3 regions of the Micromonospora sp. NPDC005194 genome follow, and region 1 is predicted to be linked to each of the others. Evidence: riboswitches for the same ligand, from Rfam matches in the RefSeq annotation. Region 1 holds a riboswitch; each other region holds the start of a gene.
What was found. Region 1 has a riboswitch for S-adenosylmethionine ahead of ABZU53_RS26435 (ABC transporter substrate-binding protein). Riboswitches for the same ligand answer to the same signal wherever they lie in the genome.

Region 1 (3,256 bases):
GCTGGCGTTGGGCCTGTCCGGTTTCGAGACCGGGGTGGCCGTGATGCCGCACATCCGGGGGGATCGCGAGGACTCGGAGGACCGGCCGCTGGGCCGGATCCGGGGGGCGCGGCGGCTGCTCACCACCGCCGCCGCGACGATGAGCGTCTTCCTGATCACCAGCAGTGTGACCACCACCGTGCTGATCCCGCCGGAGGCGTTCAAACCGGGCGGGCCGGCGAACGGCCGGGCCCTGGCCTACCTGGCGCACCAGCACCTCGGCGGCGTTTTCGGCACCGTCTACGACCTGTCCACGATCGGGATCCTGTGGTTCGCGGGCGCGTCGGCGATGGCCGGGCTGCTCAATCTCGTACCCCGGTATCTGCCGCGCTACGGCATGGCCCCTACCTGGGCGCGGGCGGTCCGGCCGCTGGTGCTGGTCTTCACCTCGGTGGCATTCCTGATCACGGTGATCTTCTCCGCCAGCGTGGACGCGCAGGGCGGCGCGTACGCCACCGGGGTCCTGGTGTTGATCACCTCGGCGGCGACGGCCGTGACCCTCGCGGCGCGACGACGGCGGCAGCGGGGGCGGATGTACGCCTTCGGGGCCATCGCGCTGATCTTCGTCTACACCACCCTGGCGAACGTCGTGGAACGCCCCGACGGCGTCAAGATCGCCGCCTGTTTCATCGGCGGGATGATCCTGGTGTCGGTGCTGTCCCGGCTCGTACGGGCCTACGAGGTGCGAGTCGACCACGTCGAGCTGGATCCGACCGCCGCCCGGATGATCGACGAGCGTGCCACCCGTCGGATCCGCCTCATCGCGCACGAGCCGGACCGCCGCGACCCGGCCGAATACCGCGCCAAGCTGGCGCAGACCATGGCGGACAACGACTTCCCCGACGACAGCGACGTCATCTTCGTCGAGGTCCACGTCACCGACCCGTCGGACTTCGAGACCGAGCTGCCGGTGCGCGGCAGCGTGGCGCACGACAGCTACCAGGTGCTCAGCCTGACCGGCTCCTCGGTGCCCACCGCGCTCGCCGCCCTGCTGTTGGAGATCCGCGACCGGAGCAGGCGACGCCCACACATCTACTTCGAATGGAGCGAGGGTGGCCCGGGTCGCAACCTCCTGCGCTACCTGGCGTTCGGGCAGGGCGCCATCGCCTCGGTCACCCGGGAGATCCTGCGTCGCCAAGAGCCCGACCCGCGCCGCCGGCCGCACGTGCACGCCGGTTGACCTGCCGGTCGAACCGGCGCCGGCGGTGAGCGTGGTCATAACGGCTGGACGATCCACAGGTGGGAGCTGCTAGCCTCGGCGCAGGTCATGAGTGCCAGCGCGAAGCCCCGGCTCGCTGGCCGGCAACCCTCCTCCGCGGTGGGGTGCCCCGGGTGAAGACCAGGCACCGGCAGGACGCCGGCGCAAGCGTGGCCTGGCACCCAGGTCAGCAACAGACCCGGGAGACCGTATGCGCATTCTCAGCCCCACGCCACCGGCCGGTCGGCTCACGCCGCCCCTGACCCGGCGTCGCCACGTGGACCTGATGCGAATGTGCAGCGCGGCGTGTAACCACCGCCCCACGCGCTAACCCCTCCCCTCCCCTCCCTCCCCCGGGCGCACCACGCCCACCCCACCCCTCGCGTCGATCATGATGTTGTTGCCCGCCCGACCGGCGTGTCGGGGCAACAACTTCATGATCGACCGGGTCGACACACCCTTTTGGAGACACCCGTGCGATTTTCTTCTGGCTTGAGCCGTGCCGTTGCCGTTGGGGCGGCCCTTGTGGTTGCCGGCGCGCTGACCGCCTGCGGCACCGACGACGCCTCGAACGACACCGCTGGCAACCCGTACGGCCTGGCGCAGGCCGGCGTGCTGCGTGCCGGCACGCTGACCGACGCCCCACCGAACGTGTACCTCAAGGACGGTAAGTTCACCGGCTTCGACAACGACCTGCTGACCGCGGTCGCCGGCAAGCTCGGCCTGAAGGTCGAGTTCGTCGGCACCGACTTCTCCGCGCTGCTCTCCCAGGTCAACAACCACAAGTTCGACGTCGGCAGCTCCTCGATCACGATCACCGAGGCGCGGAAGAAGACAGTCGACTTCGGCAACGGCTACGACTTCGGCTACTTCGGGCTGGACGTGCCGGCCGGCTCGCCGATCACCGGGTTCGACCAGCTCGCCGGCAAGCGGGTCGTGGTGGTGCAGGGCACCGTCCAGGACGACTACGCCACCGGCAAGCAGCTCGACCCGGTGCGGGTGCCGGACTACAACGGCGCGCTCAACCAGCTCAAGGCGGGCACCGCCGACGCGTGGATCGCCCCGGCGGAGATCGGCGAGAAGTCGGCCGCCGACAGCAACGGCAAGATCACCGTGGCGGCCAAGCAGCTCAGCCCGGCGCCGACCGCGTACGCCGTGGCCAAGGGCAGCGACAAGCTGCGCGAGGCGCTGAACAAGGGCCTCGACGAGGTGATCGCCGACGGCACCTGGAGCCGGTTGCAGGCCCAGTACTACCCGGGCCGCCCGATCCCGGCGGACTTCACCCCGGGCAGCGGCACCGTGGCGGCGCCGTCGGCGTCGGCGTCGGCCGCGTCCTGAACCGGTGACGAGCGAGCGGGGCGGTAGGAGAGGCGACCGATGGATCCGTTGAGCACCCTGTGGGAGACCTTCTTCGACGCCGACGCGATGCGCGAGGCGCTGCCCGAGATGCTGACCGTCGGGCTGCCCAACACGCTGATCCTGGCGGTCTCCGCCGCCCTGCTCGGCACGGTGTTCGGCCTGCTGCTGGCCGTGGCCGGCATCTCCCGCAGCCGGTGGCTGCGCTGGCCGGCGCGCGTCTACACCGACGTCTTCCGAGGGCTGCCGGCCGCGGCGACGATCCTGCTGATCGGCGTCGGGCTGGCACCGCTCGGCATGCAGGTCTGGGGACCGGACCCGTACCCGCTGGGCATCCTCGCGCTGTCGTTGATCGCGGCGGCGTACATCGGGGAGATCTTCCGCTCCGGCATCCAGTCGGTGGAGGCGGCCCAGTTGGAGGGCGCGCGGGCACTCGGCTTCTCCTGGGCCGACGCGATGCGGCTGGTGATCATCCCGCAGGGCATCCGGCGGGTGCTGCCCGCCTGGGTCAACCAGCTCATCGCGCTGATCAAGGACTCCAGCCTGGTCTACTTCCTCGGCCTGGTGGCCAGCCAGCGGGAGCTGTTCCGCATCGGGCAGGACTATGCGGCCACCACCGGCAACGAGTCCGCGTTGCTGCTCGCCGGACTCTTCTACCTGGCG
Region 2 (3,256 bases), on a different contig from region 1:
CGCTCCCGGTCGGCGGGCTTACGGTCCAGACCACGAAGCGTCCCGTCGCGCAGCAGGGCCAGCCGCGTCGCGGCGAGCTGGTACCCGCGCATCGCCCGCACCCCGGCGTCGCCGGCGACCCGGCGTGCCCAGCTGCGGGCCGCGTGCCGGCGGCCCAGGCTGCTCAGGGCGGCCACCTCGGGCGGGCTCAGCCAGCCGGCGCGCACGTAGTCGGGCAGGGTCCGCTCGGTGAGCCGCCCCTCCCAGGCGCGCAGCCACACGGCCAGCCCGACCGTGCCGAAGAACACCGGCACCATCAGGCCCAGGAAGCCGTACAGCATGATCACCGCTTCGCCGGTGGCCTGGGTCAACGTCGGCAGCAGGTTCCACGTGCCGTGCAGCATCATCGCCAGCAGCAGGCCGGCGATGGGGGCGAACACGCGGACCCGCCGGTCGGCCGTGCGCGAGGCGACACCGAGCCCGACACCTGTCATCGAAGTGAAGAGCGGATGGGCGAACCCGAACAGGAGGATCCGCACGATGAAGATGGCGATCACCTGCTGGGTGCCGGTCGCCGGGCCGTACCGGTCGGCGCCGGCCGCATAGCCGTACCCGCCCAGGTAGAGGATGTTCTCCACCATCGCGAAGCCGACCGCGGAGAGCCCGCAGTAGACCAGGCCGTCGGTGATCCCGGACCACTCCCGACGCCGGAACACCAGCAGCAGGATCGGACCGAGGGCCTTGGTCAGCTCCTCGATGAACGGCGCCACCAGCACGCCGGTCAGCGCCTCCGGCAGCCCCCAGTCGGCGAACCGCCCGGCGGCGAACTCGTTCACCTTCAGCGAGGCGGCGGTGGAGACGAACGCGCCCCAGGCGAAGCAGAAGATCAGATATTTCAGCGGTTCCGGCTCGTACCGGTCCAGCCAGAGGAAGCAGGCGACCAGCACCGGCACCGGCAGGATCGCGGCGACCACCCCGATGAGCAGCGCGTCGAGGCCCAGCGACTGGCCGAGGGTGATGACCATGAAGACCGCGCACGCCGCGATGAACAGCACCACCCCGGCCAGCACCAGGAACCGCAGCCAAACCAGTCGGCGCGGCGGCATCCGGGGCGCCGCGACGACAGCCGGATCGGCGGGCGTGGGCGGCGACGGCAGGGGTGCACCGGGCGGGGTGTCGGCCATGCGGTCAGCGTAGCCATCCCCCGCCGGCTGGTCCGGCCGCATCCACAGCCGCTATGCTGCCGGCAGGTCACGAGCGCCAGCGTCAAGCCCCGGCTTGCTGGCCGGCAACCCTCGTCGAGTTCGCGGTGGGGTGCCCCGGGTGATGACCGGGCCCAGCCCGATCGGCGTGCTGGGCAAGCGCGGACCCCGTCCCGACACCGCACCCGGGGTCCCTGACCCCGGAGGTTCCGGCGTGTCCGTCACCCTCGTACCCTCGCTGCCCGCCCTGCCCACCGTCGCGCCCAGCCCGTTGGCGCCGCTCGACGTGCTCGGCGTACCCGGCGAGATCAACCTCGACTACGCGGCCACCGCGCCGTGCGCGCGGGCCGCGGCCGACGCGGTGACCGAACTGCTTCCCTGGTACGCCAGCGTGCACCGCGGCGCGGGAGCGCTGTCGCGGCGCTGCACCCTGGCCTACGAGCGGGCCCGGCAGACGGTCGGCGACTTTTTCGGCGCCCGCGCCGACGACCACGTGATCTTCACTCGGAACACCACAGACGCTCTCAACCTGCTGGCCCGGGCGCTGCCCGTCGGCACGACAGTCGTCACCTTCGCGGGCGAGCACCACGCCAACCTGCTGCCCTGGCCCCGCGGCTCGGTGCGCCTGTCGGTACCCGCCGACCCGGCCGGGGCGGTACGCGCTCTCGCCGCCGCCCTCACCGAGCTGCGCCGCGACAGCAACCCCGCGCTGCCGGTGCTGGTCGCCGTGACCGGGGCGAGCAACGTGACCGGGGAGCTGTGGCCGGTCGCCGAGCTGGCCCGGGTGGCCCACCGGCACAACGCCCGGATCGTCCTCGACGCCGCACAGCTCGCGCCGCACGCCCCGGTCGACCTGCACACGCTCGACGTGGACTACCTGGCCGTCTCCGGCCACAAGCTGTACGCCCCGTTCGGCGCGGGTGTGCTCATCGGCCGGGCGGACTGGCTGGACGCCGCCGCGCCGTACCTGGCCGGTGGCGGTGCCACCAGCCACGTCGGGCCAGCGACCCACGATGTGACCTGGGCGAACGGCCCGGCCCGACACGAGGGCGGCACCCCGAATCTGCTGGGCGCGGTGGCGCTGGCGGCGGTGTGCGCGGCGCTGGCCGACGCCGGCCGGGTCGCGCTGGCCGCCCGTGAGCAGGCTCTGCTGGCCCGGCTGCGCGCCGGCCTCGCCGCCCTGCCGCACGTGGTGGAGTTGCGCACGTTCGGCCCCGACGCGCCCCGGGTCGGCATCGTCTCGTTCGTGGTCGCCGGCTGGGACTCCGCAGAGGTGGCCGCCCGGCTGGCCACCGAGCACCGGATCGGCGTGCGCGATGGGCTGTTCTGCGCCCACCCGCTGGCCCGGCGGCTGCTCGGCGAGGCCGCCGGGCGTACCGGCCGGCGGGATCTTCCGCCGACCGCGCTGCGCGCCAGCATCGGTCTGGGCAGCACCACGGCCCAGGTCGACCGGCTGCTCGCCGCGCTCGCCGAGCTGAGCTGAGTCGAGCGGGGCTGGGCCGAGCTGGGCTGCGTCGAGCTGAGCTGAGGCCCGGACCGTGCGCCTGCTGCTCGCGCTCAGCCGACGGGCGGGGCGGTGGGTGGCTTCGGCGCCTCGCCCGGCTCGGCCGGTTCGCCGACCGGCCGTTCCTGCTCCCCGAAGGCCGTCCGGATCCACCGGTTCGCCTCCTCCTGCTCGACACCGGAGGCCACCAGCAGGTCACTCGCCGTGGTCCGGATCTGGGCGATCACGACACTGCCGGAGAAGCCGACTCCCGCCCCGTACGCCCGGCCGGCCTCGCTGACGGCCCGCAGCGAGCGCTCCCGTGCCTTCTGCGGCTCCTCGCCCGCCGCGAACTCGTGCTTGAGCAGCCGGACCGACTCGGCGAGGTGGCGGATCGCGTCCGGCATCGGGTCCGGCACCGGCTCGTCGTCCTCGATCAGGGTGACGGACCGGCGGATCAGCGTGCCGCTGTTGCGCATCGCGCGGTCGATCGGGTCGGCCGCCTCCGCGTAGTGGATCAGCTCGCCGCGGCGGTGCCAGCGGGCCGGCGACAGGGTGGCCGTCTCCTTCGCGCCCTCGATCGCCTCGCCCA
Region 3 (3,256 bases), on a different contig from region 1:
AACCCTTGTTCGACAACTCTCGAACAACACCCTATGGTCGGTGTCGTTGGTTCGAAAATACTCGAACAAGGGAGCTGCCGATGCGATCCCGCGCCGCCGCCTATCCGCTGCTCGCCGTGCTCGCCTGGGGCGCGATGTTCCCGATCCTGGCCAGCGCGCTGAGCCGGGTCGATCCGCTCAACCTGACCACCGCCCGCTACCTGTTCGCCACAGTCATCCTGGTCGCCATCCTGCTGGTCCGCGAGGGCCCCGCAGCGCTGCGGCTCGGCGGTCGGGGAGTCGAGGTGGTGGTGCTCGGCGTCGTCGGCTTCGCCGGCTTCAACCTGCTCACCAACCTGGCGCTCGAACACGCCGCCCCGCAGCAGATCTCCCTCTTCGTGGCCACCACGCCGGTCATCACCCAGCTGGTCCGGTGGGCCCGGGACGGCGTACGACCGAAGCCGCTCCTGCTGGCCCTCTCCCTGGTGGCGCTCCTCGGAGTCGGCCTGGTGATCACCCGCGGGAGCCTTGTCGGGTTCGGCCAGTTCGGTCTCGGCGGGCTCATGATGATCGGCGCGGTGCTCGGCTGGGGCATCTACACCCACGGCGCCAGCCGGTTCGGCGCCTGGTCGCCGCTGCGCTTCACCACGCTGACCGCGCTCGCCGGCACGGCCGCCATGCTGGCCGCGAGCATCGGCGCCGACGCCGTCGGGTGGCAGCACGCGCCGGCCGCCGCCGACCTCGTGGCGGTCACCCCACAGTTGGCGTACGCCGTGATCGTCGCCGCCGTCGTCGCGGTGCTGGCGTGGAACACCGGCGTGCAGCGGCTGGGCGCGGCCAACGCCGCCCTGTTCATGAACCTGGTCCCGGTGACCACCTTCGTCGTGCAGATCGCCCGCGGCTACCGGCCGGAGGCGATCGAGCTGGTCGGCGCCGCGATCACCATCGCCGCCCTGGTCGCCGCGAACCTCGCCACCAGGGCACGGACCCGGTCGTCGTCCCTGCCGCGACCCACCGCGGTCACCGACCCGGCCGCGGTGGTCGACCCGGTGGCGGTGGCCGCCCGCTGACCCACTCCCTGGGATACCCGGTGGAGGCGACAGGCAACGTTGCCTAGACTCGACGGCACAACTGCATACCTCATCCAGAGGGGCTGAGGGATACGGCCCGACGACGCCCCGGCAACCACCCCGCGCGCTCACCGCTGAGCGACCCGCGGGGCAGGTGCCAATTCCGTCCCCGCCGCACCGTGCGATGCGGGGAAAGATGAGAGGACTCTCGACATGACGTCGACGCTCGCCGCCTCCGGCATCGACACCTCCGCCAGCCCCGCCCGCGCCCTGGTCTGTCGCGCCTGTTCGGCCCGCTACCCGCTCGCCGCCCAGCACGCCTGCTACGAGTGTTTCGGCCCTCTCGAAGTGGACTACGACACCGCGGCCCTGGCCACGGTCACCCGGGAGCAGATCGAGGCGGGCCCGAAGAACATCTGGCGGTACGCCGCGCTGCTGCCCGCCGGCCAGGACCCGGCCACCCGGGTCACCCTCGACCCGGGGCTGACCCCGCTGGTGGCGGCCCCGCACCTCGCCGCCGAGCTGGGCATCACCGCACCGCTGTGGGTCAAGGACGACAGCGCCAACCCGACCCACTCGTTCAAGGACCGGGTCGTCTCGGTGGCGCTGACCGCCGCGAAGGCACTCGGCTTCACCCGGTTCGCCTGCGCGTCGACCGGCAACCTGGCCAACTCGGTGGCCGCGCACGCCGCCCGCGCCGGTGTGCCCTCGGTGGTCTTCATCCCCAGTGACCTGGAGCAGGGCAAGGTCATCACCACCGCCGTGTACGGCGGCGAACTGGTCGCCATCGACGGTTCGTACGACGACGTCAACCGGCTCTGCGGTGAGCTTGTGGAGACCGACGAATTCGAGGACACGGCGTTCGTCAACGTGAACGTCCGGCCGTACTACGCGGAGGGCTCCAAGACCCTCGGCTACGAGGTGGCCGAGCAGCTCGGCTGGCGCATCCCGGCCCAGGTGGTCATCCCGATGGCCAGCGGTGAGCTGCTCACCAAGATTGACAAGGCGTTCTCCGAACTGGTCGAGATCGGCCTGGTCGAGGCGCCGGCCGGCGGCTGGAAGGTCTTCGGGGCCCAGTCGGCCGGCTGCAACCCGATCGCCGCCGCGCTGCACGCCGACACGGACACGATCACCCCGGTCAAGCCCACCGGCATCGCCAAGTCGCTCAACATCGGCGACCCGGCCGCCGGCCTCTACGCCCTGGAGGCGGTCCGCCGCACCGGCGGTTGGATGGAGTATGCCGACGACGACGAGATCCGCGCCGGCATCCGCCAGCTCGCACGCACCACAGGCGTCTTCGCCGAGACGGCGGGCGGGGTGACCGCGGCGGTGCTGCGCAAGCTGGTCGAGTCCGGGCGGCTCGACCCGACGGCCGAGACTGTCGTGTTCAACACCGGCGAGGGCCTGAAGACCATCGACGCGGTGGCCAGTCAGGTCGGCCCGACCCACCACATCAAGCCCAGCCTTCGCGCCGCCCGCGACGCCGGCCTCCTCGGCTGACTCTGGGGCCGCGCCGGGCCCACCGGCCAGTAACTGGGTTTTCGCTGTGAGTATGGAAAACCCGCCGGTCTGGACTTGACGGCAGGAACCGGACGGCGCAAGATGCTCCGTGCGGGAGGGCATTTCGCCGGAGACTTTTGAAGTTCTTGCGACCCAACGCCGGAGGCGTTGTGCGAGTGTCCCTCCCGACCACGTCCGATGGGGCCAGCGAATAATTCGCTGGCCCCATCGCTTTTCCGCCTGTCAGGCTCCCCGGCATGAGCATCACCATCACGTCGTTCGACGGCGCCGACCGGGCCGCGGTCGACGAGGCGTACCGGGTCGGGGTGGCGGCCAACGAGGTCGACCTTCCGGACTTCCCGCCCTTCTGCCGGCGTCGCTTCGACGCGCTGTTCCACACGCCGGCACCCGGCACCCGATCGCTCTGGGCGCTGGCCCGGCTGGACGGTGTGCCGGCCGGGTACCTCCAGCTCGACCTGCCGCAGCTCGACAACACCGACAACGCCACCGCCGAGCTGACGGTGCGTCCCGAGCTGCGGCGGCGCGGCGTCGGCCGGGCACTGCACGAGTACGGGGTGCGTCTGCTGCGCCAGCACGGCCGCAAGCGGGTGGTCGCGATGACCGTCCGCGCGCTGCCCGGCGGTGCGGCCCGTTCCGGGGCGGGCGACGCGTTCGCCGCCTCGACCGGGGCGCAGTCCGCCCTGGCC

Region 2: another riboswitch for S-adenosylmethionine. It lies ahead of ABZU53_RS07055 (aminotransferase class V-fold PLP-dependent enzyme); the one in region 1 lies ahead of ABZU53_RS26435 (ABC transporter substrate-binding protein).
Region 3: another riboswitch for S-adenosylmethionine. It lies ahead of thrC (threonine synthase); the one in region 1 lies ahead of ABZU53_RS26435 (ABC transporter substrate-binding protein).

The regions. Positions count from the first base shown of each region.
Region 1 is NZ_JBEXIA010000039.1:26,460-29,715, reverse strand. It holds gene ABZU53_RS26440 (amino acid transporter) at 1-1,219, shown strand, start outside; SAM riboswitch class IV at 1,303-1,414, shown strand; gene ABZU53_RS26435 (ABC transporter substrate-binding protein) at 1,763-2,575, shown strand; gene ABZU53_RS26430 (amino acid ABC transporter permease) at 2,615-3,256, shown strand, end outside.
Region 2 is NZ_JBEXIA010000006.1:74,307-77,562, reverse strand. It holds gene ABZU53_RS07060 (PrsW family intramembrane metalloprotease) at 1-1,205, opposite strand, end outside; SAM riboswitch class IV at 1,229-1,349, shown strand; gene ABZU53_RS07055 (aminotransferase class V-fold PLP-dependent enzyme) at 1,429-2,664, shown strand; gene ABZU53_RS07050 (FUSC family protein) at 2,739-3,256, opposite strand, start outside.
Region 3 is NZ_JBEXIA010000006.1:54,213-57,468, forward strand. It holds gene ABZU53_RS06970 (DMT family transporter) at 81-1,049, shown strand; SAM riboswitch class I at 1,117-1,252, shown strand; gene thrC (threonine synthase) at 1,263-2,549, shown strand; gene ABZU53_RS06980 (GNAT family N-acetyltransferase) at 2,807-3,256, shown strand, end outside.